3 regions of the Pseudoalteromonas sp. AWM4_233 genome follow, and region 2 is predicted to be linked to each of the others. Evidence: predicted binding sites of a transcription regulator. Region 2 holds the regulator's gene; each other region holds the start of a gene.
The links. The regulator LexA, encoded in region 2, represses DNA repair genes until DNA is damaged. The targets are predictions, from matches to a motif close to TACTGTATNNNNATACAGTA.
Positions count from the first base shown of each region.

Region 1: the regulator LexA is predicted to act here: its motif matches at 6,001-6,020, upstream of ACXAC4_RS05830 (exonuclease domain-containing protein).
Region 3: the regulator LexA is predicted to act here: its motif matches at 2,556-2,575, upstream of ACXAC4_RS12975 (YebG family protein).

Region 1 covers NZ_JBSWSZ010000001.1:1,318,766-1,326,752, reverse strand. The annotation lists gene ACXAC4_RS05850 (response regulator) at 1-150, opposite strand, end outside; gene ACXAC4_RS05845 (PAS domain-containing sensor histidine kinase) at 125-1,948, opposite strand; gene ACXAC4_RS05840 (response regulator) at 1,986-3,011, opposite strand; gene ACXAC4_RS05835 (response regulator transcription factor) at 3,130-3,816, shown strand; gene ACXAC4_RS05830 (exonuclease domain-containing protein) at 3,834-5,990, opposite strand; gene cspE (transcription antiterminator/RNA stability regulator CspE) at 6,267-6,473, shown strand; gene ACXAC4_RS05820 (hypothetical protein) at 6,784-7,086, shown strand; gene ACXAC4_RS05815 (hypothetical protein) at 7,092-7,535, opposite strand; gene ACXAC4_RS05810 (DUF6279 family lipoprotein) at 7,746-7,987, shown strand, end outside.
Region 2 covers NZ_JBSWSZ010000001.1:3,423,947-3,431,933, reverse strand. The annotation lists rRNA gene ACXAC4_RS15615 (16S ribosomal RNA) at 189-1,721, shown strand; tRNA gene ACXAC4_RS15610 (tRNA-Ile) at 1,797-1,873, shown strand; tRNA gene ACXAC4_RS15605 (tRNA-Ala) at 1,917-1,992, shown strand; rRNA gene ACXAC4_RS15600 (23S ribosomal RNA) at 2,247-5,128, shown strand; rRNA gene rrf (5S ribosomal RNA) at 5,247-5,360, shown strand; gene lexA (transcriptional repressor LexA) at 5,777-6,394, shown strand; gene coxB (cytochrome c oxidase subunit II) at 6,644-7,783, shown strand; gene ctaD (cytochrome c oxidase subunit I) at 7,786-7,987, shown strand, end outside.
Region 3 covers NZ_JBSWSZ010000001.1:2,897,615-2,905,601, reverse strand. The annotation lists gene ACXAC4_RS12980 (M16 family metallopeptidase) at 1-2,131, shown strand, start outside; gene ACXAC4_RS12975 (YebG family protein) at 2,222-2,539, opposite strand; gene ACXAC4_RS12970 (ComEA family DNA-binding protein) at 2,757-3,053, shown strand; gene ACXAC4_RS12965 (DUF6170 family protein) at 3,104-3,409, opposite strand; gene dsbB (disulfide bond formation protein DsbB) at 3,416-3,934, opposite strand; gene ACXAC4_RS12955 (hypothetical protein) at 5,037-5,357, opposite strand; gene ACXAC4_RS12950 (hypothetical protein) at 5,677-5,994, shown strand; gene ACXAC4_RS12945 (hypothetical protein) at 6,137-6,475, shown strand; gene ACXAC4_RS12940 (DUF5992 family protein) at 6,527-6,844, shown strand; gene ACXAC4_RS12935 (RHS repeat domain-containing protein) at 7,068-7,987, shown strand, end outside.

The DNA.
Region 1 (7,987 bases), 2.1 Mb from region 2:
AAATAAAATATCAGGCGGATTGGCGATACAAAATTCAATGGCCGCAAACTCATCATTAAATACGGTTAAATCAACCCCTTTTTCTTTGAAAAAACAAAGGAAAATATCGGTTAGATACACTTCATCATCTAAGTACACTATGCTGACCATCTTGCACCTCTTTTTCTATTGCCGGAAATGTGATCACAAAACAGGCTCCCAGCTCATTGTTTGTCATCGAGATTGTTGCTTGATGGTCATCTAAAATACCTTTTACGACCGAAAGACCTAACCCCGTTCCATTTGCTGCAAGTTTTGTTGTAACAAACGGTTCAAAAATCGTTTGTATTACCGATGGGCATATCCCCCCCCCCGTATCTTCTATAACTAACGTGGGTATCGTGTTTTGTTCATTGAGTTCGACAGTGACTGTTCTTAAATTGTGCTTTGCAACCGCATCTAACGCATTGTTGATTAAATTTATAATCACCTGCTCAAGCTCAATATGATTACCCAATACCCATACTTCTTCATGCGTATTAAAATAAATTTTTGAATGCTGACGTTTGGCTCTAGGTAAAGTGAGTGAGATTGCATCATTAACAACTTCAAGTAAGTTAATGGGTAATTTTTGCGGGGAATCATCGGTTCTTGAGAAGCGTTTTAAGTTTTTAACTATATGAGTGATCCGATCGCAAGACTTTAGAATTGCCTGGTACTTATCATTTTCACTCCCACCTTGCATTTGCAATAGTTCTGCATAGCCAGAAATTATCCCCAAGGGGTTATTAATTTCGTGAGCCACACTCGCAGCAAGTTCGCCTAACGCGGAGAACTTCGCGTTTTGAATACTCTTTTGTCTTTCTTGCTTGAATTTTATCTCGTTTGATTTTTTTTCGTGAATATCTTGCACTGTGCCAGATAGGAGAAAAGCATCTTTACCGGTATTATTTGGCTTTCCTGTAAAGTTAACCCACTTCTTTTCACCGCTTTGTAAACTCACTAAACACTCTCTGGAGAATGCTCGTTGTTGTTTTTCACAAAACGTCATATCTTCAAGTAAACTTTGTTGGTCTAACTCTGTTAAACATGAATGTATTTGCAAAAACGAGATATCGTTATTATGAGTTGAGTCTAAATTAAAAATTTTGCAGGTTTCTTGAGTACAAGTTAATTGCTGAGTTTCTAGATTAAGCTCCCAGCCACCAACTTTGGCTATTTCGCCCGTCTGATTTAACATCTCTAATGTTTTATCATTCAATTTCTGAAAATGAATTCGCTCCGTAATATCTTGTCTGAGGGCAATAAAGGCTTCTATTTTGTTATCTAAATCGAATACCGGAATAATAATGCTTTCTACAATATATAAGTCACCATCTTTCTTTCTATTTTTGATTAGCCCCGTCCAAACTTGACCCGATGAAATAGTTGTCCACATCTCTTTGAAAAAAGCCCTATCATGGCACCCTGAGTTCACTACTTTATGGGTTTTACCAATAAGCTCTTCACTGCTGTAACCGCTGATATCGCAAAACTTCTGATTAACCTCACAGATCACACCTCTCACATCTGTTTTAGCAAAAATGATATTCTCGGTAATGGCTTGATAGAGCTGTGTATATCGACTTGAAGTTAGTCGTTCAGACGTGACATCTCTAGCCGTGGCAAATATCAACTGCGTTTCTTGATCGAATGTCGCCTTCCAATTCAATATTTTGATTTCTTTACTGGCGGAGATATAGCGGTTTTCAAAATTAATAACCTCTTTTCCTGCACCCAAACATTCAAGTTCATGGAGGGTTTTACTCACATCATCAGGATGAACAAGATTTAGAAAAGATTCAGATAACAAATACGCTTTGTCGAAACCCAAGCAATTTATAAAAGCGTCATTAACTTGAATAAACTTACCATCTAGGGATGCAATACAAAGTAGCTCGTTAGAATAATTAAAAAACCGTTCAAACATACTTAATTTCCTAGCATTAGTTCATGGGTATACGTATTCATCTAATGACATATTTTCGAACTGATTGATGGCTACTAGACACGAGTTCAGTGGCTTTGCCTATTGTGTCTTTAAGCTGGCCTAATTCATCTGGTACCTTTGACTTCTCTTTATCAGAGAGATCGAATGAATGCTTGCACAGTTCAGCCAACAACATTTGGCTTTGTTTTAATTCGTAGGCCAGCTTGCCTAAATGAGACTGTGCGTAAAACGCTCGGATTTTGTCATCAACAATGTAAGCAATAGATAAAATATGATCTTGTATTTCAAGCATATATTCTTTTTGCGATGCAACTTTACGTATTAAAATAGAGACATATTCAGAGTTAAATAATAAATGGTTATTAAACTCTTTTATGCCTGCTTTATAACTTGCCAAAGATGAGAACTTATCATCATCTTCTGATAACACTTTTGCACCGCCTCTAAAATCGCTCAACACATCAGGCCTGATGTAAATCGCAGCATTAAACCCCAATGTTTCTATTGATTCAGATAGTCTAGAAATAAGGCTATTAAAGTCTTTACAGCTAGAGATGCTACGAAAGCAAAATAATGCTTTTTTATAGCTCATGGTTAATTCGGCAGAAACATGGGTTTGCGATGACGCCACTTTGGCTTCTTCAAGCGCCATTTGATAAAGCAAATGTTTATCAATGCTGGTAGACACTTTTTTCCTTAGCTCTTTGACTTGAAACGGTTTTGAAAGAAAATCCACAGCACCAATGTCAAAGGCTAGCATTTTCTTAGAAAGACTGGTTTCACCTGACACAAAAATAATGTCGCTATGTTTAAGTGAATAGTTTTGATCTTTAAGTTGGTTACAAAACTCAAACCCATTTAAATCAGGCAGATTCAAATCAAGAATAATCGTGTGAGGATTAATATCGTGAATGTTTAGCAGTGCATCGCTAGCACAACTAAATGCATAGACATCAAACTCATCAACTAAAATATTGTGATAGAGCTCTAGATAATTTTGATCATCATCGACTAGTAATACTTTGCCTTTAATGCGTTCCATAATCACTGTTTCTCATTTCTTACTTTAGTGGAAAAGACTAATTCAGGTATACCGCATATTTTTGTCTATACTTTTTCTTAGATGTTTCTGAAATGTTTCTTACTACAAGGGCGCTAATTTGAATTCAATATTACTCATTGAAGATGATGTACAACTGAGTGAAATGACGTGTGCTTATTTAGAGCTGTGTGGTTTGAAGGTCACAGCGGCATCTTCTGCGAATGATTGTTGGTCATTACTTGAATCAAAGACTTTTGATTTGATCATTCTAGATTTAGGCTTGCCCGATGAAGATGGCTTGGTGTTGTTAAGAAAAATCAGAGCACAAAACTGTGACACCCCAATCATTGTTTCTTCAGGCAGAGCATCTGATGAAGACAAAATTGCTGGGCTTGAATTTGGAGCCAATGACTATCTAGCAAAGCCTTATAAAGTCAAAGAGTTGATGTTGCGGATCAAAATATTGCTCAAATCAACGCAGCTATCCGATTCTAGTATCAATTTAGTTAAGCTTGGGGTGACGTCTTTAAACCTTGTATCTCATGAACTAGTAAATAGCGACGGCCATGAAATATCTCTCACTGCTCATGAATATGCCGTATTGAAGTTTTTAGTGAAAAATGCTCCACGAACACATTCTAGAGCAGCAATCATAGATGCCACCCATTTAGAAGAAGGTCCTGAATCTCCGCGCGCTGTCGACACCATCATTTGCCGATTAAGAAAGAAAGTAGAAATTGACCCAAAAAAGCCAACAGTCATTAAAACAGTTAATGGTGTTGGCTATAAAGTCATAACTGGTTAAACATTTCCATCAGCAAATCAACTGGCTGTATTTACCCTTGCTTTATTAATCTTAATAAACAACTCAGCGGTAGCCATCGCATCATTTAATGCGCGGTGGTGACCGACAAGGCTAATATCCAGATCTCTGCAAATATTGCCTAAGGAATATGACTTATGACCCGGAATGAACTTACGGCCGAGTGACACGGTACATAATTTAGCGCGCTTGTAATACATGCCGCAACGCGCAAACTCAGCGCGAATAAACCCCATATCAAAATTCACGTTGTGGGCAACAAATATACACCCCCTTGTAAATGATGCTATGTGCTCAGCAATATCAACAAACTCAGGGGCATCGTGAACCATTTGATCATCAATGCCTGTTAATTCGGTAATGTATTTAGGTATGTGTTTGTTCGGGTTAACTAATGAGCTCCAATGCTCAACAATCTCTTCACCAATGACTTTAACCATCGCCACTTCGGTAATGCGCTCATATTCTTTTTTACCTCCCGTAGTTTCTACATCAATGATCACATATGGCTGGGAGGGATCAATTTGCCATTCGACTTTTTTTATCGAGACATCAAAGCCTGCTTTTAATAACTGGTTCATGGTCACCAGTTGATTGCGCCTTAAACTGTCACCCGGTGCTTTGACTTCGACACAAAACAACTCTGTGCCTTTAACACAAATAAGATCTGGGTAGCCGTCTTTTACCCCTTTGTAATTTTTCGCCATGGCACGAAGATGCGCACAAAGCGCCTTGATGGGTGCATGCTTTACCAATAGTGAGAGCTCATCAAACAGGCTTTCATACCAAGTAATAAAACCGTTGGGCTTGCCATAATTTGCCGTGGTTTGTTTTAGCAACCAAATGTATAAGTCATGATTACTCGAAAAACTAGCTAAACGCTTTTCAATATTTGCGGCAAATATGTCGTAAAAAATATTTTCTTTAATGGGTTTAGGTAGCCGAGAAAATTCATTACCTAACCCACTGAGTTCATGTTCATAAAGTTCGGGCCAAAATGTTAAACAAAATAGTGCTCGCCAAATAACATTCTCGCAATGAATCGCGGTGATCCCTTGGCGAGCAAAGCTATCTATCAGCCCCTGCTCCGGCGAGCCAACAAATGCTTCATCTAATGGGATAGCATCCCCTGCGTTTCTAAGCATATTTGTTAAAATTGAAGTGCGCTCAGCACCAAACTTTCTTCTTGAAAAGTCTTCGGCAAAAATTAATAAACCTTCATCCGCTGAGTGTTCAATAATATCGTCAAGTTTTTGCTTGCAAGCTTCTATATCGCCCTGAGCATATAAAGTTCTCACTAACTTTTCTTGCGCACTGACATGACCGCTAAGCGTCATTAATTGTGTAGCAAGCTGTGCATGCTCAGGCAGACAAAACACGGCGAGTTTATAAGTCAATGTGTTGTATTTAGATTCGGCTTGGAAACCTGTTGGTTGGAGAAAATCAGAACTTGCAAGGGTGTGTGCCAATGTCAGTTTTTCATCATCACTCAATGTTTTTAAAGATTGTAGTAATTTAGAGAAATAAAAAGCGGTTTGTGCTTCTTCTTGCTCATCAAAATGGGCGTTTATTTGTGTATTCGCTTTTTCATGTACATCTAAAACACCCAGGTCGCGCATGGAAAACTGCGAAAGTGTACCACCCAATTTGCCAAAATAAACAAATAAGCAAAGCTCAAAAACCGGCTTGAAATCAGAATACACATAACGATTAAACACCGAGCACTCTTGCACATTAATATACTGAACTTGCTGCAAGAGCGCTTCTACCCAAGCTTGTTTTTTTGCTGATTTAACCGGCGTGTTCTCGAGATTTGAATTAATACATACTTGCTGAAGATCTTGTTTTTTCAGCTCTTTAATTAACTCATGAGGGGGTTTATGAATTGCAAACTTAACTAGCTCAGCGTCAAGTAGCTCACTGAGAGCCCGCTCAACATCTGTTATTTCGTCATAGTTTAAGTGCGCTTTAAAAACAAACTCACTTTTTCTATTTACAATACGCAATAACAAACACAATGCTGATTCATTTAACAAAGACAATTTTTTTAATTGCAGCCGTTGATTATCAGTGAATAGATGCATACTTGTCGAGTGCAAGAAACTCATTAATTCATTGAAATGTGACAAGTAATACTTTTCAGGTAGGGTTTTCATAACAAACAACAACTGTATATCAATACAGTCATCATATTTCAGATGTTTTGAGCTGTCTAGTTACCGTTCACTCGAGAAAAATTTTTAAGAAATAACTGGACTTACTCAATCATTGCCTATAAAGTGCGCATCAGCTAGAAAGAAAGTCTAAATTTAAAATCTACATTTCGTTGTACTACTCGTAATACTCGTCCTGAAGCTTTAAGTTCAAGTTTTATTTTCCAAGCAATACCGCCTTCGGGCACTTTTTTACAATATATTTTTTAGGATATGATTATGTCTAAAGTAACTGGTACAGTTAAGTGGTTCAACGAATCTAAAGGTTTTGGTTTCATCGCTCAAGAGTCTGGCGCAGACGTATTCGCACACTTCAGTGCAATTTCTGGCGACGGTTTCAAAACTCTAGTTGAAGGCCAGAAAGTTGAGTTCACTGTAACTCAAGGTCAAAAAGGTCCTCAAGCTGAGAACATCGTAGTACTTTAATTTTTAATTAAAATACTCTGAGAAAAAGCAGACATTGTCTGCTTTTTTTGTACCTGGAAATAGTCGTTCTTAATTCTCTATTAACTAGTAAACCTAAAATCATATCTTTCTGTGCATAACAGTATGCTCACCTCGTGTAGAGACCTACTTTCCTTTTTTAGTAATTCATATATTAAACTAGCTGCCCTGTACCAATACGATTAATTCAATACTCTATTTCGAGGGTTCGGATGATTGTCTCTGGTTTGTATTCAAACGATCAGCTAAGCTAATTACCAAATTTAAAAATGATTTTTAGAAAAGGAATAATATGACTGCTCCCCTTACAAGCCCTGCAACTATTCAAATCGGTGCGATGCGATCTGACGGCCAACTATCTTTAAATGAACAGGGCTTAAGCTTCAAACCTGCAAGCAAATCTTTATCTTTAGGGGCTTTAAAGATTGCCTTATCTGAAGTAAGCCAAGTTGAGCAGTGTTTAGCCAAAGGCGCGGGATTTATGCCGATTTCTGAGCAAGCGATGCGAGTCACTTTAAACACGGGTAAACAGTATGAATTTGTTTTGGCGGAACAAGAGAATTGGGTAATTGCGATAAACAATCTGCTTAATTAATGCTTCTACCCACACTTCTGTAATAACTGCTGTGATAGCCAAGCTTGTGCTTGATCATGGGTATCGAAAAAAGCAATATTTTGCTCAAGCAAAGCGGGTGAACGCTGCAATATGATGTGTTTCGTCATTCTGTCATTGACGATAAATGCTTTAGCAATAATCGGTTGAGTATTGAGCCAAACATTATAGGCTTGCAAAGTTTGATACGCCTCAGGCGTGCCACCTTCAAGTTCTAGATCGTCAACCAGCATTGCAAAAGGCTCACCATTTAATGCTCTAACGATGTTTTTTACCGATTCGGTATAATTAAAACAGCCCCTTTCATTGAAGCTGCCAATTAGCTTTGCACTGATAATATTATTTTCTAAAAGCGTTGTAGAAAAACGCCCATGTCCACGTTTAGAAGAAATTGCCATAGTACGAAATAAAACCAAAAGAACTGCCGGCATTATAACCAATCTAATCGTGCTATTGTTGAACTTTATCAATTTATGGGCAAAAAAAGTGAACAAATTTCGCGGCACAAAGTCTGAGCATTAAATAATAAATAAGTATGTTTAGTAAAACCTCGACTGATACAGTCATGGCAACACAAGCTTGTTAGTAATCTAAAACAAAATTAACAACGTAGATTTACGTAAGCTCAGAAAGGAAAACTTATGAAAAAGCATTACTTACTCTTATTATTCATACTATTAACAGGCTGCTCGACTAAGTTTGCTTATAAGAATGCGGACTGGTTAGCTTATTGGTATGTTGACGATTATGTGTCATTAAACGATGCCCAAGAAGATCTACTCGATGAGCACCTAAAAACTTGGCTTGATTGGCATAGAAGCAACGAATTGCCTGCTTATATCGCCCATTTAAAACAAATCAAAACAGATATCGAACAAGGAAA
Region 2 (7,987 bases):
CACCCGGGTAACCGGAATGTTCTTTAAAAATATGAAGCAATCATCTGTGTGGGCACTCGTACAGATTGAGTTCTAACAGCTCTTGATTCAGGAGCAAAAAAATTTAGAGTCTCAATTTCTTATGAGTGACTATATAGTCAATTTATACAGAATTCATTGAGCACGAATCTTCGGATTCAAAAAACTTTTAATTGAAGAGTTTGATCATGGCTCAGATTGAACGCTGGCGGCAGGCCTAACACATGCAAGTCGAGCGGTAACATTTCTAGCTTGCTAGAAGATGACGAGCGGCGGACGGGTGAGTAATGCTTGGGAATATGCCTTAGGGTGGGGGACAACAGTTGGAAACGACTGCTAATACCGCATAACGTCTACGGACCAAAGGGGGCTTCGGCTCTCGCCCTTAGATTAGCCCAAGTGGGATTAGCTAGTTGGTGAGGTAATGGCTCACCAAGGCGACGATCCCTAGCTGGTTTGAGAGGATGATCAGCCACACTGGAACTGAGACACGGTCCAGACTCCTACGGGAGGCAGCAGTGGGGAATATTGCACAATGGGCGCAAGCCTGATGCAGCCATGCCGCGTGTGTGAAGAAGGCCTTAGGGTTGTAAAGCACTTTCAGTAAGGAGGAAAGGTTAGTAGTTAATACCTGCTAGCTGTGACGTTACTTACAGAAGAAGCACCGGCTAACTCCGTGCCAGCAGCCGCGGTAATACGGAGGGTGCGAGCGTTAATCGGAATTACTGGGCGTAAAGCGTACGCAGGCGGTTTGTTAAGCGAGATGTGAAAGCCCCGGGCTCAACCTGGGAACTGCATTTCGAACTGGCAAACTAGAGTATGATAGAGGGTGGTAGAATTTCAGGTGTAGCGGTGAAATGCGTAGAGATCTGAAGGAATACCGATGGCGAAGGCAGCCACCTGGGTCAATACTGACGCTCATGTACGAAAGCGTGGGGAGCAAACGGGATTAGATACCCCGGTAGTCCACGCCGTAAACGATGTCTACTAGGAGCTGGGGTCTTCGGACAACTTTTCCAAAGCTAACGCATTAAGTAGACCGCCTGGGGAGTACGGCCGCAAGGTTAAAACTCAAATGAATTGACGGGGGCCCGCACAAGCGGTGGAGCATGTGGTTTAATTCGATGCAACGCGAAGAACCTTACCTACACTTGACATACAGAGAACTTACCAGAGATGGTTTGGTGCCTTCGGGAACTCTGATACAGGTGCTGCATGGCTGTCGTCAGCTCGTGTTGTGAGATGTTGGGTTAAGTCCCGCAACGAGCGCAACCCCTATCCTTAGTTGCCAGCGATTCGGTCGGGAACTCTAAGGAGACTGCCGGTGATAAACCGGAGGAAGGTGGGGACGACGTCAAGTCATCATGGCCCTTACGTGTAGGGCTACACACGTGCTACAATGGCGCATACAGAGTGCTGCAAGCTCGCGAGAGTTAGCGAATCACTTAAAGTGCGTCGTAGTCCGGATTGGAGTCTGCAACTCGACTCCATGAAGTCGGAATCGCTAGTAATCGCGGATCAGAATGCCGCGGTGAATACGTTCCCGGGCCTTGTACACACCGCCCGTCACACCATGGGAGTGGGTTGCTCCAGAAGTAGGTAGCTTAACCTTAGGGAGGGCGCTTACCACGGAGTGATTCATGACTGGGGTGAAGTCGTAACAAGGTAGCCCTAGGGGAACCTGGGGCTGGATCACCTCCTTAACGATTTAGAACAGATTTGTTCGTAGTGTCCACACAGATGATTGTTGAATAGAATTAGAGAACAAAACATTGTTTGGGTCTGTAGCTCAGCTGGTTAGAGCGCACGCCTGATAAGCGTGAGGTCGGTAGTTCAAGTCTACTCAGACCCACCACTTTGCTTAAAGTCGGTCATAAACAATGTATTCCTAGTAATGTGGGGCTATAGCTCAGCTGGGAGAGCGCCTGCCTTGCACGCAGGAGGTCAGCAGTTCGATCCTGCTTAGCTCCACCACTTTACTACTTACTCCTCATAGATAAACACTTTGACTTCAGAGTCTTTAACTCTGAGAAGTAATTCTCTTGCTCTTTAAAAATTTGGAAAAGCTGATAATTAATTCTTTTAGAAGAAATTCTAAAAAGAGTTTTCAAAAGTAAAACAATGCCGATAAACATTCATTTGTTTATTAGCGTCTACTTTAGTATTCAATATTAACTTCTGGCGAAGTTAAAACTGTCTTTGACGATACAAACCATTTTGGGTTGTATGGTTAAGTGACTAAGCGTACACGGTGGATGCCTTGGCAGTTGGAGGCGATGAAGGACGTACTAACTTGCGATAAGCCTAGTCAAGCCAGTAAGAGGCGCTTGAGACTAGGATTTCCGAATGGGGAAACCCACCTGTTTACAGGTATCGTTAACTGAATACATAGGTTAACGAGGCGAACGCGGAGAACTGAAACATCTAAGTACCCGTAGGAAAAGAAATCAACCGAGATTCCGAAAGTAGCGGCGAGCGAAATCGGACTAGCCCTTAAGCTTTAGTGTAGTTAGTGGAACATTCTGGAAAGTTTGACGATACAGGGTGACAGTCCCGTACACAAAAACTTATCTAAAGTGAAATCGAGTAGGTCGGAGCACGTGAAACTTTGACTGAATATAGGTGGACCATCATCTAAGGCTAAATACTCCCAACTGACCGATAGTGAACCAGTACCGTGAGGGAAAGGCGAAAAGAACCCCTGTGAGGGGAGTGAAATAGAACCTGAAACCGTGTACGTACAAGCAGTAGGAGCCCTTCGAGGGTGACTGCGTACCTTTTGTATAATGGGTCAGCGACTTATATTTTGTAGCGAGGTTAACCGTTTAGGGTAGCCGTAGCGAAAGCGAGTCTTAACTGGGCGTTGAGTTGCAAGGTATAGACCCGAAACCCGGTGATCTAGCCATGGGCAGGTTGAAGGTTGAGTAACATCAACTGGAGGACCGAACCCACTAACGTTGAAAAGTTAGGGGATGACCTGTGGCTTGGAGTGAAAGGCTAATCAAACCGGGAGATAGCTGGTTCTCCCCGAAATCTATTTAGGTAGAGCCTCGGACGAATACTTACGGGGGTAGAGCACTGTTAAGGCTAGGGGGTCATCCCGACTTACCAACCCTTTGCAAACTCCGAATACCGTAAAGTAATATCCGGGAGACACACGGTGGGTGCTAACGTCCATCGTGGAGAGGGAAACAACCCAGACCGTCAGCTAAGGTCCCAAAGTGTATGTTAAGTGGGAAACGATGTGGGAAGGCTAAAACAGCTAGGAGGTTGGCTTAGAAGCAGCCATCCTTTAAAGAAAGCGTAATAGCTCACTAGTCGAGTCGGCCTGCGCGGAAGATGTAACGGGGCTAAACATACCACCGAAGCTACGGCTGCATACATTAGTATGCGGGGTAGGGGAGCGTTCTGTAAGTGGCTGAAGGTGTGCCGGGAGGCATGCTGGACATATCAGAAGTGCGAATGCTGACATGAGTAACGATAATGCGGGTGAAAAACCCGCACGCCGGAAGACCAAGGGTTCCTATCCCATGTTAATCAGGGTAGGGTAAGTCGACCCCTAAGGCGAGGCTGAAGAGCGTAGTCGATGGGAAACGGGTTAATATTCCCGTACTTGGAATAATTGCGATGGGGGGACGGAGCAGGCTAATCAAGCATGGCGTTGGTTGTCCATGTGAAAGGCTGTAGGCTGGTGACTTAGGAAAATCCGGGTCGCTAAGGCTGAGAGTCGAGACGAGCTACTACGGTAGTGAAGTTGATGATGCCCTACTTCCAGGAAAAGCCTCTAAGCTTCAGATTATTTCGAATCGTACCCCAAACCGACACAGGTGGTCAGGTAGAGAATACTAAGGCGCTTGAGAGAACTCGGGTGAAGGAACTAGGCAAAATTGTACCGTAACTTCGGGAGAAGGTACGCTCCTATCTGTGATGAGATTTACTCTCTAAGCGGACGGGAGCCGCAGTGACCAGGTGGCTGGGACTGTTTATTAAAAACACAGCACTGTGCAAAATCGTAAGATGACGTATACGGTGTGACACCTGCCCGGTGCCGGAAGGTTAATTGATGGGGTTAGCTTAGGCGAAGCTCTTGATCGAAGCCCCGGTAAACGGCGGCCGTAACTATAACGGTCCTAAGGTAGCGAAATTCCTTGTCGGGTAAGTTCCGACCTGCACGAATGGTGTAACCATGGCCACGCTGTCTCCACCCGAGACTCAGTGAAATTGAAATCGCAGTGAAGATGCTGTGTACCCGCGGCTAGACGGAAAGACCCCGTGAACCTTTACTACAGCTTGGCACTGAACATTGAGCCTACATGTGTAGGATAGGTGGGAGGCTTTGAAGTGGCGTCGCCAGATGTCATGGAGCCATCCTTGAAATACCACCCTTGTATGTTTGATGTTCTAACATAGGCCCCTAATCGGGGTTGTGGACAGTGCCTGGTGGGTAGTTTGACTGGGGCGGTCTCCTCCCAAAGAGTAACGGAGGAGCACGAAGGTTGGCTAAGTACGGTCGGACATCGTACGGTTAGTGTAATGGTAGAAGCCAGCTTAACTGCGAGACAGACACGTCGAGCAGGTACGAAAGTAGGTCATAGTGATCCGGTGGTTCTGAATGGAAGGGCCATCGCTCAACGGATAAAAGGTACTCCGGGGATAACAGGCTGATACCGCCCAAGAGTTCATATCGACGGCGGTGTTTGGCACCTCGATGTCGGCTCATCACATCCTGGGGCTGAAGTCGGTCCCAAGGGTATGGCTGTTCGCCATTTAAAGTGGTACGCGAGCTGGGTTTAGAACGTCGTGAGACAGTTCGGTCCCTATCTGCCGTGGGCGTTTGAGAATTGAGAGGGGCTGCTCCTAGTACGAGAGGACCGGAGTGGACGAACCGCTGGTGTTCGGGTTGTGATGCCAATTGCATTGCCCGGTAGCTACGTTCGGAATCGATAACCGCTGAAAGCATCTAAGCGGGAAGCGAGCCTCGAGATGAGTTCTCACTTTAACTTTAAGTTAACTGAAGGGCCGTTGGAGACTACAACGTTGATAGGCTGGGTGTGGAAGTGTAGTGATACATTAAGCTAACCAGTACTAATTACCCGTGAGGCTTAACCATACAACGCCAAAGTGGTTTTAGCTCAGAAGCTAATATGAACTAGAGTAGAAGTTTTAGAAATTATCAGATTTTTTCCAGATTTTAAGTTAATTGCGAAAGCGATTAGCGCACCGAATTTCCTGGTGACTATAGCGTTTTGGAACCACCTGACCCCATGCCGAACTCAGAAGTGAAACGAAACAGCGTCGATGATAGTGTGGGCTTCCCATGTGAAAGTAGAACATCGCCAGGGCCTAATTAAAGAAACCCGTTGCAGCAATGCAGCGGGTTTTTTGCGTTTATGGTGCTAAATCGTCCTGCACGGTGATGAGGCAATGCTCGGTGATAAAAAGACGAATTAGCGTAAGGTGAAATGAGCAGCCTTCACAGTAGCCACTCTGTTGATTCTGACACATTTTTCAAACGTCTAAATAACTAAACCCTAAACTTCAGTTAAACTAATTCAGTTCACCTTGCGCGAAAAGAATGTAAGCGCTGCGCGCTTGTCATAAACCTTTCGCACTATACTTGCGCAAAAGAAGCGCACTCACTGCGTTCACAGTCGCTAATTTTGCACTTTATTGCATTAAATCTATCCAAATTTAGTTTGCCATTTTGACACAACTGTATATACTCACAGTATCTTTACCTGTATGGAAAACCAGTTGTATGCGACCACTAACGAAACGACAAGAACAAGTATTTGAACTCATCAAAGTCTTCATCAAAGATACAGGTATGCCTCCTACACGTGTTGAAATTGCTGATGCGCTTGGTTTTAAAAGTGCTAATGCTGCTGAGGAGCATTTAAAAGCTTTAGCTAAGAAAGGGGTGATAGAAATGGTGCCTGGGGCTAGTCGTGGTATTCGATTAGTCGACGATGGCTCGTCTGAAGATACAGGGCTTCCTTTGATTGGTAAAGTTGCTGCAGGAGAGCCTATTTTGGCTCAAGAACATATCGAAAGTCATTATGAGGTTGATCCGAGTTTATTTAAGCCTGCTGCTGATTACTTATTACGTGTAGATGGAATGAGCATGAAAGACATCGGTATTCTTGATGGTGATCTTTTGGCTGTACATAAAGCGCAAGTTGCTCAAAATGGTCAAGTTGTTGTTGCTCGAGTAGACAACGATGTAACAGTTAAAAGGTTAGAACAAAAAGGTAGCAAAGTGCTATTACATGCTGAAAATGAAGAGTTTTCTCCAATCGAGGTTGATCTAGAACACGAACCTTTTGCTATTGAAGGTCTTGCTGTAGGTGTTATAAGAAATTCTAATTGGATGTAACTTCTATATAATTCTAACAATAGGTTAGCTGCTCTCTTTTTCTGTTTCTTTAGTCAGCTAACCATATCTCTTCTTACTTTCCATTTTAATATATCAAATTCTTCTATTTTACTTTCTTGCTAATTGCTTATTTATTGACTAATTGTTAATAGGTCATGTATTGCCTTCGACTTTAGTCGGATCCTATGACGGTCATCCAATAATTCTAACTGCGAACTTCATGCTGAAGTCGATAAATGGGGGCGTCGTATGAGAATAAGTAAATTTGCTTATTTGCTTACTTTTTTGTTGCTTAGTCCACTTTCATTAGCCAATAGTGACTACAACATGAGAAAAGGGGTTACTGATGTAAGTCATAGTGTTTATGAACTACATATGACCATTTTTCTAATCTGTTGTGTAATCGGCTTGATTGTATTTTCAGTGATGTTTTGGGCTTTATTAAAGCACAGAAAATCAAAAGGAGCTGTGGCTGCACAGTTTCATGAAAGTACCAAAGTTGAAATTGTTTGGACTGCTATTCCTTTTCTTATTCTTGTCATCATGGCGATCCCCGCAACTAAGACTTTAATTGCTATGGAGGATACCAGCAAGGCTGACATAACAATCAAGGTCACAGGGTCACAGTGGAAATGGCACTATGAATACCTTGGTCATGACGTTGATTTCTTTTCTGTGTTATCTACGCCTTTATCTCAGGTTAATAATGAGGAAGAAAAAACAGAGACCTATCTATTGGATGTAGATAAACCGCTGGTAATACCTACAAACAAAAAAGTGAGATTTCTAATGACGTCAGATGACGTTATTCATTCATGGTGGGTACCTGATTTTGCAGTTAAGAAAGATGCCAACCCAGGGTTTATCAATGAAGCTTGGACCAAAGTAAATGAAGAAGGTATTTACCGAGGTCAGTGCGCTGAGCTATGTGGTAAAGACCATGGCTTCATGCCTGTAGTTGTTGAAGCTGTCTCACCTGAAAAATTCGAACAATGGTTAACTGAGCAACAGTTAGCCAAAACAGAAGCAGCGAAAGAGGCCGAAGCTGTACTATCACAAACTCTAAGTAAAGAAGACTTAATGACAGAAGGTCAGACAGTTTACATGGGATATTGTGCAGCTTGTCATCAACCTACAGGATTGGGGCTGCCTGGCGTCTTCCCTGGTCTTAAAGATAATGCGGTTGTTAAAGGGGATCTAGATGAGCATATAGATGTGCTGCTAAACGGTCGCCCAGGTACAGCAATGCAGGCATTTGCAAAGCAACTTACAGTAAAACAAATTGCGGCTGTTATCACTTACAAACGTAATAGCTGGGGCAATGATACGGGTGAAGTAATCCAGCCTAGCCAAGTTCAAGCGTTCATCGATAAAGCGTCAGGAGAGTAATCATGAGTACTCAGGTTCAAAGTTCAGAACATGCTCATGAGGAGCATCTTACAGGTATAAAGCGTTGGTTGTTTACGACTAATCATAAAGAAATTGGCTCTCTTTATTTAATCTTTTCGTTAGTGATGTTTTTGATTGGTGGCGCTATGGCCATGGTGATCAGAGCTGAGTTATTTCAGCCTGGACTGCAGCTAGTTGACCCAC
Region 3 (7,987 bases), 530 kb from region 2:
TAAGAAGCACTGGGGCAATTGGAAAAAAGGTGACTACCAAGCGGATATTCCGGTAGAGCCAAAACAACAAGCGCCTAAATATGTGCATGAACAGTTCGAAGGCATGCCGGGTCACTGGTTACTCGTATCATACAAAGGCACTGCTTGGCAGCCGACTAAAAAAGATCGCGCAGCACTTGATCTGATCTCACAGCTTTATTTCTCTTCGAATTCAGAGTTATATCAAGAGCTCGTAGTAGACAAACAGCTTGCTAGCCAAATGTTTACTTATAATGCAGAGACAAAGGACCCAGGTTTATTACATGTCTTTGTTAAAGTTGAAAAAGAAGAAGATTTAGCCGCAGTACGTGATGCAATTGCAAAAACGTACGCTAAAGCACGCACTGAGCTGGTGGATGCAGATAAGTTAGCTGCATTGAAGTCAAACCTTAAGTACAGCTTCATCAATGGCTTAGATTCATCACAAGCCATTGCGTCAACGCTTGCAAGCTATATGCATTTTGAGCGTGACCCAGAAGTGATCAACCAGTTATATGCGTCTGCAGATGCCATTACAGCTGAAGACATTCGTGACATTGCAAACAAATACTTTGTTGATAATGGCCGTACGACCGTGACCATGTCTGCACTTGAGACTGTTTCTGGTTTCGAGAAAGAGGTGTCTGTATCAGCACTTGCTAAACAAGCGAGCCAGCCTGTTGAGCGTCACTTCAAGGTATTAGATAAAACCAATAGTTCACCATTGGTTGATGTGAACTTATTATTTTACACTGGTGCAGCGGCTGATCCGGCAGGCAAAAAGGGTGTAGCGGCATTAACAGCAGCTATGATCGCACGTGGTGGTTCACAAACTAAGAGCTACAAAGAAATTCAAAAAGCACTTTATCCAATTGCTGGTAGCTTTGGATATCAGTTAGATAAAGAAATGATTTCTTTACGTGGCCGTGTTCACAAAGATAACGCTGAGCAATGGTATGCACTTGTTAGTGATCAATTGTTAAACCCAGGTTTCAGAGAAGATGACTTTAAACGTCTTAAGAAAGAGCTAATTGATGGCATTAAAGCGGGCTTGAAATCTTCAAATGACGAAGAGCTGGGTAAAGAAGTGCTTTATCATAAACTATATGAAGGTCACCCTTATGAAAGTTATAACTTAGGTGATTTGTCAGACCTTGAAGCGTTAACCCTAGATGACGTGAAAGCATTCTATGCAGCACAATTCACCCAAGCTAAGCTAAACGTGGGTATTACGGGTGATTTAGACAATGATGTAAAAGCGCAAATGTTAAATGACCTAGCAGGCCTGCCGAAAGGGGATGAAGCGCGTTTAAGCATTCCTGATGCGCCTAAACTAGCGGGCCGTCATGCGACGATTGTTGAGAAAAATGCTAAATCTACTGCAGTATCATTTGGTTTCCCAATTGACACAATCCGTAGCTCTAAAGATTGGACTGCGCTTTGGCTAGTTCGCTCTTACTTTGGTGAGCACAGAAGCTCAAACAGTTTCTTATATCAACGCATTCGTCAGGTACGTGGTATGAACTATGGTGACTATGCGTACATTGAGTACTTCCCACGTGGTATGTTCCAAACTAAGCCGGATGCGAACTTAGGTCGTTCAGAGCAAATTTTCCAAGTGTGGTTACGTCCTCTTCGTTCAAACAATGATGCGCATTTCGCAACGCGCGTTGCTTTGTTTGAACTAGACAAGCTAATTAAAGATGGCATGACTGAAGCTGACTTTAATGCAACACGTAACTTCTTGAGCAATTTTGTGCCTCAGCTGGTGGCAAGCCAAGATCGTCAGCTAGGTTATGCACTTGATAGCGAATTCTACAACACAGAAAGTTTTGTTGAGTACGTTCGTAAACAACTTGCTTCACTGACAGTGGAAGATGTGAACCGTGTTATTCGTGAAAACCTGCAAACTGATGATGTGCAGTATGTATTCATCACAGGTGACGGCAAAGACATGCAAAAACGTCTTGCAAAAGAAACGGTTTCACCACTGAAATATAACTCAGATAAGCCTGCAGCACTTATCAATGAAGATAAGCAAATTGAAAGCTATAAGCTGAATATTCCTGCGAAAAACATTGAAGTGTTGGATGTAGAGAAAGTATTTGAGTAATTAAATACTTTCTCTGTCGCAACTTATATTGTGACAGCGACAAAAAAGCCGCTCATTGAGCGGCTTTTTTATTATTTGAAGTAAGTACTGTTAGGCTTGTTTGATAGGTGTGACATTCTCATCAGCATCGCTATCATTCACATCAGCATCTTTCTTTGACTTTTTCGCAGGTGTACTTGGTTTTGAACCTTTAAGTACATTAATAAAGTCATCTTTTTGCTTCGCCATTTCTAATGCTAATGACTCAACTTGTTGCTCACTCAGCGGCACATCCACTTTACCTAGCATCTCTTCTAAAGACTCAGCAACATCAAGCATTTTGTCGTAAGCATCAGCCTCTTTTTTGCTGGTAAAGGTCATGCGCTCGACTCCATTTCTTTCTACCACATACTTAACAACAACAGCCATGATACACTCCCAATTGCACTGTTTTTTTATACAGTAATCTTTTAAGGCCTATTTTGCAAGCTATTAGGTCAATATTAAGACTTTAGTTATGTTGATAAGTATTAAGTTTGACTTTCATGTCATTGTCATCTTTATTTAACATTACTCGTATGAGTAATTTGGGTAAGGAGTTCTACCCGTCATTTATTAAATTTCAAGGATTTTCCAGGAGGGAAATATGATCAAAGCATTACTTTTAGCCACTAGTTTGTTTGTTGCACCATCTGTATTAGCAGAATCTGCACAGCAACAAGCGTCACAAGAAATTCAATCTGAAATTCATCAGACAATTAATATTAATGAAGCTTCTCTCGAAGAGCTTGTAAAATTGCCAGGGATCGGAAAAGGCAAGGCGATGGCCATTGTTAGTTTCCGCGAGCAAAATGGACCTTTTGACGACCTTAACTCCCTAATGGCTGTTAAAGGGGTTGGTAAAAGTATCGTCGTGAAGTTAGAAGGGAAGGTAAAGTTTTAAGCTTTAAATTCTCAGATGAAAAATTAAAAAAAGGGCGCAATCGCCCTTTTTTAGTTTTGGTTCTGCTTTTCAAACTCCGCAATGGCATCATTCAGTTTGCTTTTGGTAAATGCAATTTCCAGTGGCGTAGTGAGAAGAGGGTATAAAATACCTGCCAGCAACAAAGGTGGTAGTAAATACCAGCCTTCAAAATAAGCCAAAGAAATAAAAAATGGCATCAGGATGGCGAGCTTACAGCAGCCTAATAACACTTTTTCAGGGGCTTCTAAGTGACTCAAAGCTATTGCGATGATTTGTTGCTTATCACGAAGCTTGTACGGCTTTAACTGCTCAATATTGCGAAGATTAAAATGCATTTAATTTTACTTTTTTACTAAAGACCAAAGAATAAAAGGTACAACAACTAAGAAGCTGATCGCATATAACGCGAAAATGACTTCCATCCAGCCAGGCATGCTTAAACCAACAAACTGCCAGTCTATGCTGCCACAATCACCGGTTGCGGCAAAAAACGCCGGGATCCACTCATGTAATGGCATAAACTCAGGGAAGTTAGGAACTATATCGCAAGTGAACGCAAATGGATCAGTGGTGGTTTGCATATTTAAATGCTCTTTTGCCAACATATAACCCCAAATACTACTTACGCCCCATGTTGTAGCGCCAATACCACGGAAAATACCGTTACTTGGGGAAATAAAACCAATAAGACCTGCTGCAAACACACCTAGCACAGCCGTTCTTTGATAAATACACATGATACAAGGCTCTAAGCCCATAGCGTATTGAAAATATAAAGCCGTGACTTCAAGTAAAAATGCTGTCAGTGCCAACAGGCCCCACGCTTTTCTAGAAGTTGGAAGGGTGTTCAACCAGTTCATAAGATTCTCTTATTGTTATATTAAGTTAGCTATCAGATAACTTGCATTACAAATAGGTTCAATTTTTCAAGGTTAGTGAACCTAAATGCTGCGAAACTGAATTATGTTGTGGGTATTATGCTGACAGAGGTTACTAGCTGCAAGAATTAACGGTAGTTGGTAAATTTTACTTAACCAGTAGAACAAAAAATGAATTGTAATGGTGACTGCCACTTAACTTGAGAATCTCAGGCAGACTCTTTTATCTCTTCTCAGTGACTTAAAAAATTGTCACTTTTTAATTTTGCCACTCAACTTGAGATTTTTTACTCACTTTGGCACTAAAACTGAGATTTATTTAAATAATTTTAACCAAGCTCTTTTAAAAGTGTTTTTAATTGGCGTTGTACTAAATTACGCAGACGAGCATGCTACGTTTGTTTGCTGACCAAGGTCAATAGTTTTTAACATACTTTCAGCGTGAATTGGTTTTGCTGCTATTAGAAAGATTGCCTTTAGAGCAGATGCCGCCCGCATACCCAAACCTTTAGTTACTTCGAGAATAAATCCGCGCTTCAAAACTGCCCTCATGCTACTTTGCTTGTTTGATACACTAGGTTTTAGTGTTAATCATTTATAGGTTTTAATGATTTGGTTTTGCAATTATACAGTGAAGGTGAGGTGCTCTAATGTGGGTTTGTCTTAATTAATTTAGCACTAAATTGTACATTGTAAGTGATTATGAGAAACCTGTTATAGGTTTTTCATAACCACTTACAAGGTATTGAAATTATTACTTATTCCCGAGTTCAACTTAGTTGTGAGATGGTAAAACCTTCGAGTTTTCTTTTTCATCAATCAAATTTCTGAGATTTACAACAGTCGGTCTACCATAATAATTGGTATCTGCACTAAAACTGGTTCTAGATTGCTCTGCTTCAAACTGAGCTTTCCAGATATAAAGTAACTTTTCTGTGGTTTTGTCATTTCATACCTTAATCATTGGATTATATTCCATTAAAAAGTGTCCTGTTTGATTAAAGCAGATCACTTTTTCATTTTTAACCCTTTTGGGTTGATTTTTGATTATTTAACTCCTCAACATAACCCAATTTTTATAGGCTTATCCTTTAAGGTAAACACCAACAATATTACCTTGTGGGTTTGAACCATTAACGCACTTATCAAAGCGAACTTGTACTTTTTTACCAGCGGTTTGGGCGGCAAGTAAAATTGCAAAGATTGCGTCGTATTTTACGTGTTTAGGATCAAGATAATAACGAGAACGCGAGCAGCCTGCAGGGGTTAAATCAACATAAGTACTGCCAGAAGCGCTATATATATGTAGGTTTTTTGGTACGACTTCTGAGGTTGTCGTAGCTAGAGTACTGTTCGAAAATACGAACGATAACATTGCGAATATAGTTGTTAATAATTTTTTCATTTTTACTCTTACTGTAAGTGGTAATGTTTTTGTATAAACACATGGTGGTAATACTTTAGTTTTATCTGAAATGTTATAGTAGTACCGTTCTTGGCTATTTATTGAATAAATCCTCTAAGCTAGGACGTTATAAATCTGAGCTACTGACATTCTAAAGATAGGATGAAATTCTTTAACAAAGATAAATACAGCGAACCAAGACAATAATAAACCTCAATTTCATACTTCTGATTATAAAAAGAGAAATGTACCTAAAAAGTGACTGGGTTGCAATTTTGTAATAATATTGGTTTTTTATTTTTAATTTTGTTGGTGATAAATGAAAAAGATTTTATTCCTAATGTTGTTACTTCCCTTTTTTGCTTCAGGAAATGTTGGTTCATTTCAGATAAAAGGCATTCAGGTTGAGCTTGGGCATGTTTATATATTTAATTCTGAAATGAAGAATCCTAAAAATTGTGGCAGAAGTGGAGTTGTTAAACTTGATAAAGACTCCGCTGGCTTTAAAGAGATGTATAGCATGGCCTTAACGGCATACACAACAGGTGAAAAAATAGGTTTTTGGTCTAATAAATGTAGTAGTAGCCCGTGGGGACAAACTGTTAATACTGCTTATGTTAGTTACTTAGCAAAATAGTTAAGTGTACTTTTAGTAATAGAAGGTTTTAGTTGCAGTGATAGATACCTAATTTTATTACCTATGCTTTTAACTTACGGACGACAAATTATAAGATTTAAAATAAAGCGTTCGTAAAGTTGACTCTATTTTAAGGATTAAAATGAAAAAAATAATAGCATTATTTTTATTAAGTTTGTCTACATTTGCTTTTTCAAACGATGTAGTTGTGAGTAAGTTTACAGTTGATTCAATAAGAATTAGTTCAGCTACAGGAGTTACCTACGTAAAGCCTAGCACTCCAATTCAAAAGAAAAATAGTACTTGCGGTACATCAGATTTTTACGCAATTCATGAAAGTTCAGTGTCATACAATCAAATTTATTCTGCTTTATTAACCGCTGCTTCATCATCTAAATCTGTCACAATTTGGGTGTCGACAGGTTCGAATGAATGTTTATATGGGCGACAGAAGATAACTAAGCTGGAAGTAGATTTCTAATAACAAAAACGATTTCTGTTCATTCTTATTAAATTTCATAAAGGATTTATTTTGAAGTTTTTACTTTTACCTCTTATTTTTACACCTTTCTTTTCGATGGCTGGCGATATAGTTGAGAACGCAAGAATAATCGAAGTGAGAAATACCGCTGCTAATGAAGATCTTTTTGAAATTATAGTACAAGGTGGTGTTGGGCCTTGCGCCAATAAAACTATTCAATTCCCTCTCGCAAGTGCAAAGTCTAAATCCGTTCATGACAGAGCGTTTTCTATGGCGCTAACTGCTTTTAGTACAGGTTCAAAAGTAAGAGTACACAACTATAAAAGCAATGATTGTAAAACGGCTGTATACATAACTCTAAGACACTAGATTTAAGTTGGAAATAATGGGTGAAACGGAGGTTTGTGTTTTTTTGACAACTAGATACACGTACCTCATCAATGTCACGAAAACATACTTTACGTTTATCTCAGTAATAAGACGGCGCTTTTTTACAAATTTATATGCTAAGGAACCAAGCTTTTCTATAGGTCCACTTACCAATAAGAAGCGCCTAACTTAAACGTTAAAGCTAAATTATAAAGGATAAAAAATGACTCGCTCTTTGAAAGGTAAATGCTTAAGTGCTATCGGAGCTGTTGTGACTACTTTTACAACAGTGACTAGCGCCTTTGAGCTTACAATTCCCTCTGCATATCAAAACTATCAGGAGAGGGCAAAGGTTCAGGAAGATTTACAGCCGCTAACACATCAGTTTGCTGGTGAACGAATCGATTACTACTCAGGTAGTATTACTTTTAATATTACTGACGTTAAAGTCCCTGGTAACGACACATTACCAGTTATGGTTTCACGAACCCTAAGACCGGTAAGCACGCCTAGCGGAAGCGGTTCTGCAAACCTTAGAAATAGCTCTCCTTTTGGTGATTGGGCGTTTAATATTCCTAAAGTTCAAGCGCGTGTGGCTGATGATAGCCAGATGGTATGCGGGTTGAATGTACCTGATACAGTCTATGACGACACTTTAGAAAAATATCTAATCCCTTGGAATACTTACTTTGATGGTATTAGCTTTACCGATGTGAGTGGCAATAAAGAAACTATATACAAGGTAAAGCCAAAGAGTAAGCCAGACTTTGTACCAAGCTCAGCGAATTATTATACAAAGAGCAAATGGATATTTGAATGTAATGGAGACTATTTTATAGCCAAGTCGCCCCAAGGGCATAAATATACTTTTGATAAGCGAAATATTCAGTCCGCTCCAACTACTCAGTTTAGTGTGCCTTTGCCGGGTACTAATGAAAAAGAGCCTGCATATGCTTTTACTAATTACGTCTCCTATTTAGTGTCAAAAATTGAAGATAAACACGGCAATAGTGTTACATATTCGTATACAAAAAAAGGTGAAAAACAAGTTTTAAACTATATACATGCTTCTGATGGAAGACGCATAGACTTTACTCATTACCCTACTACTTCAGAATATTATGTATATACACAGAAAATTAA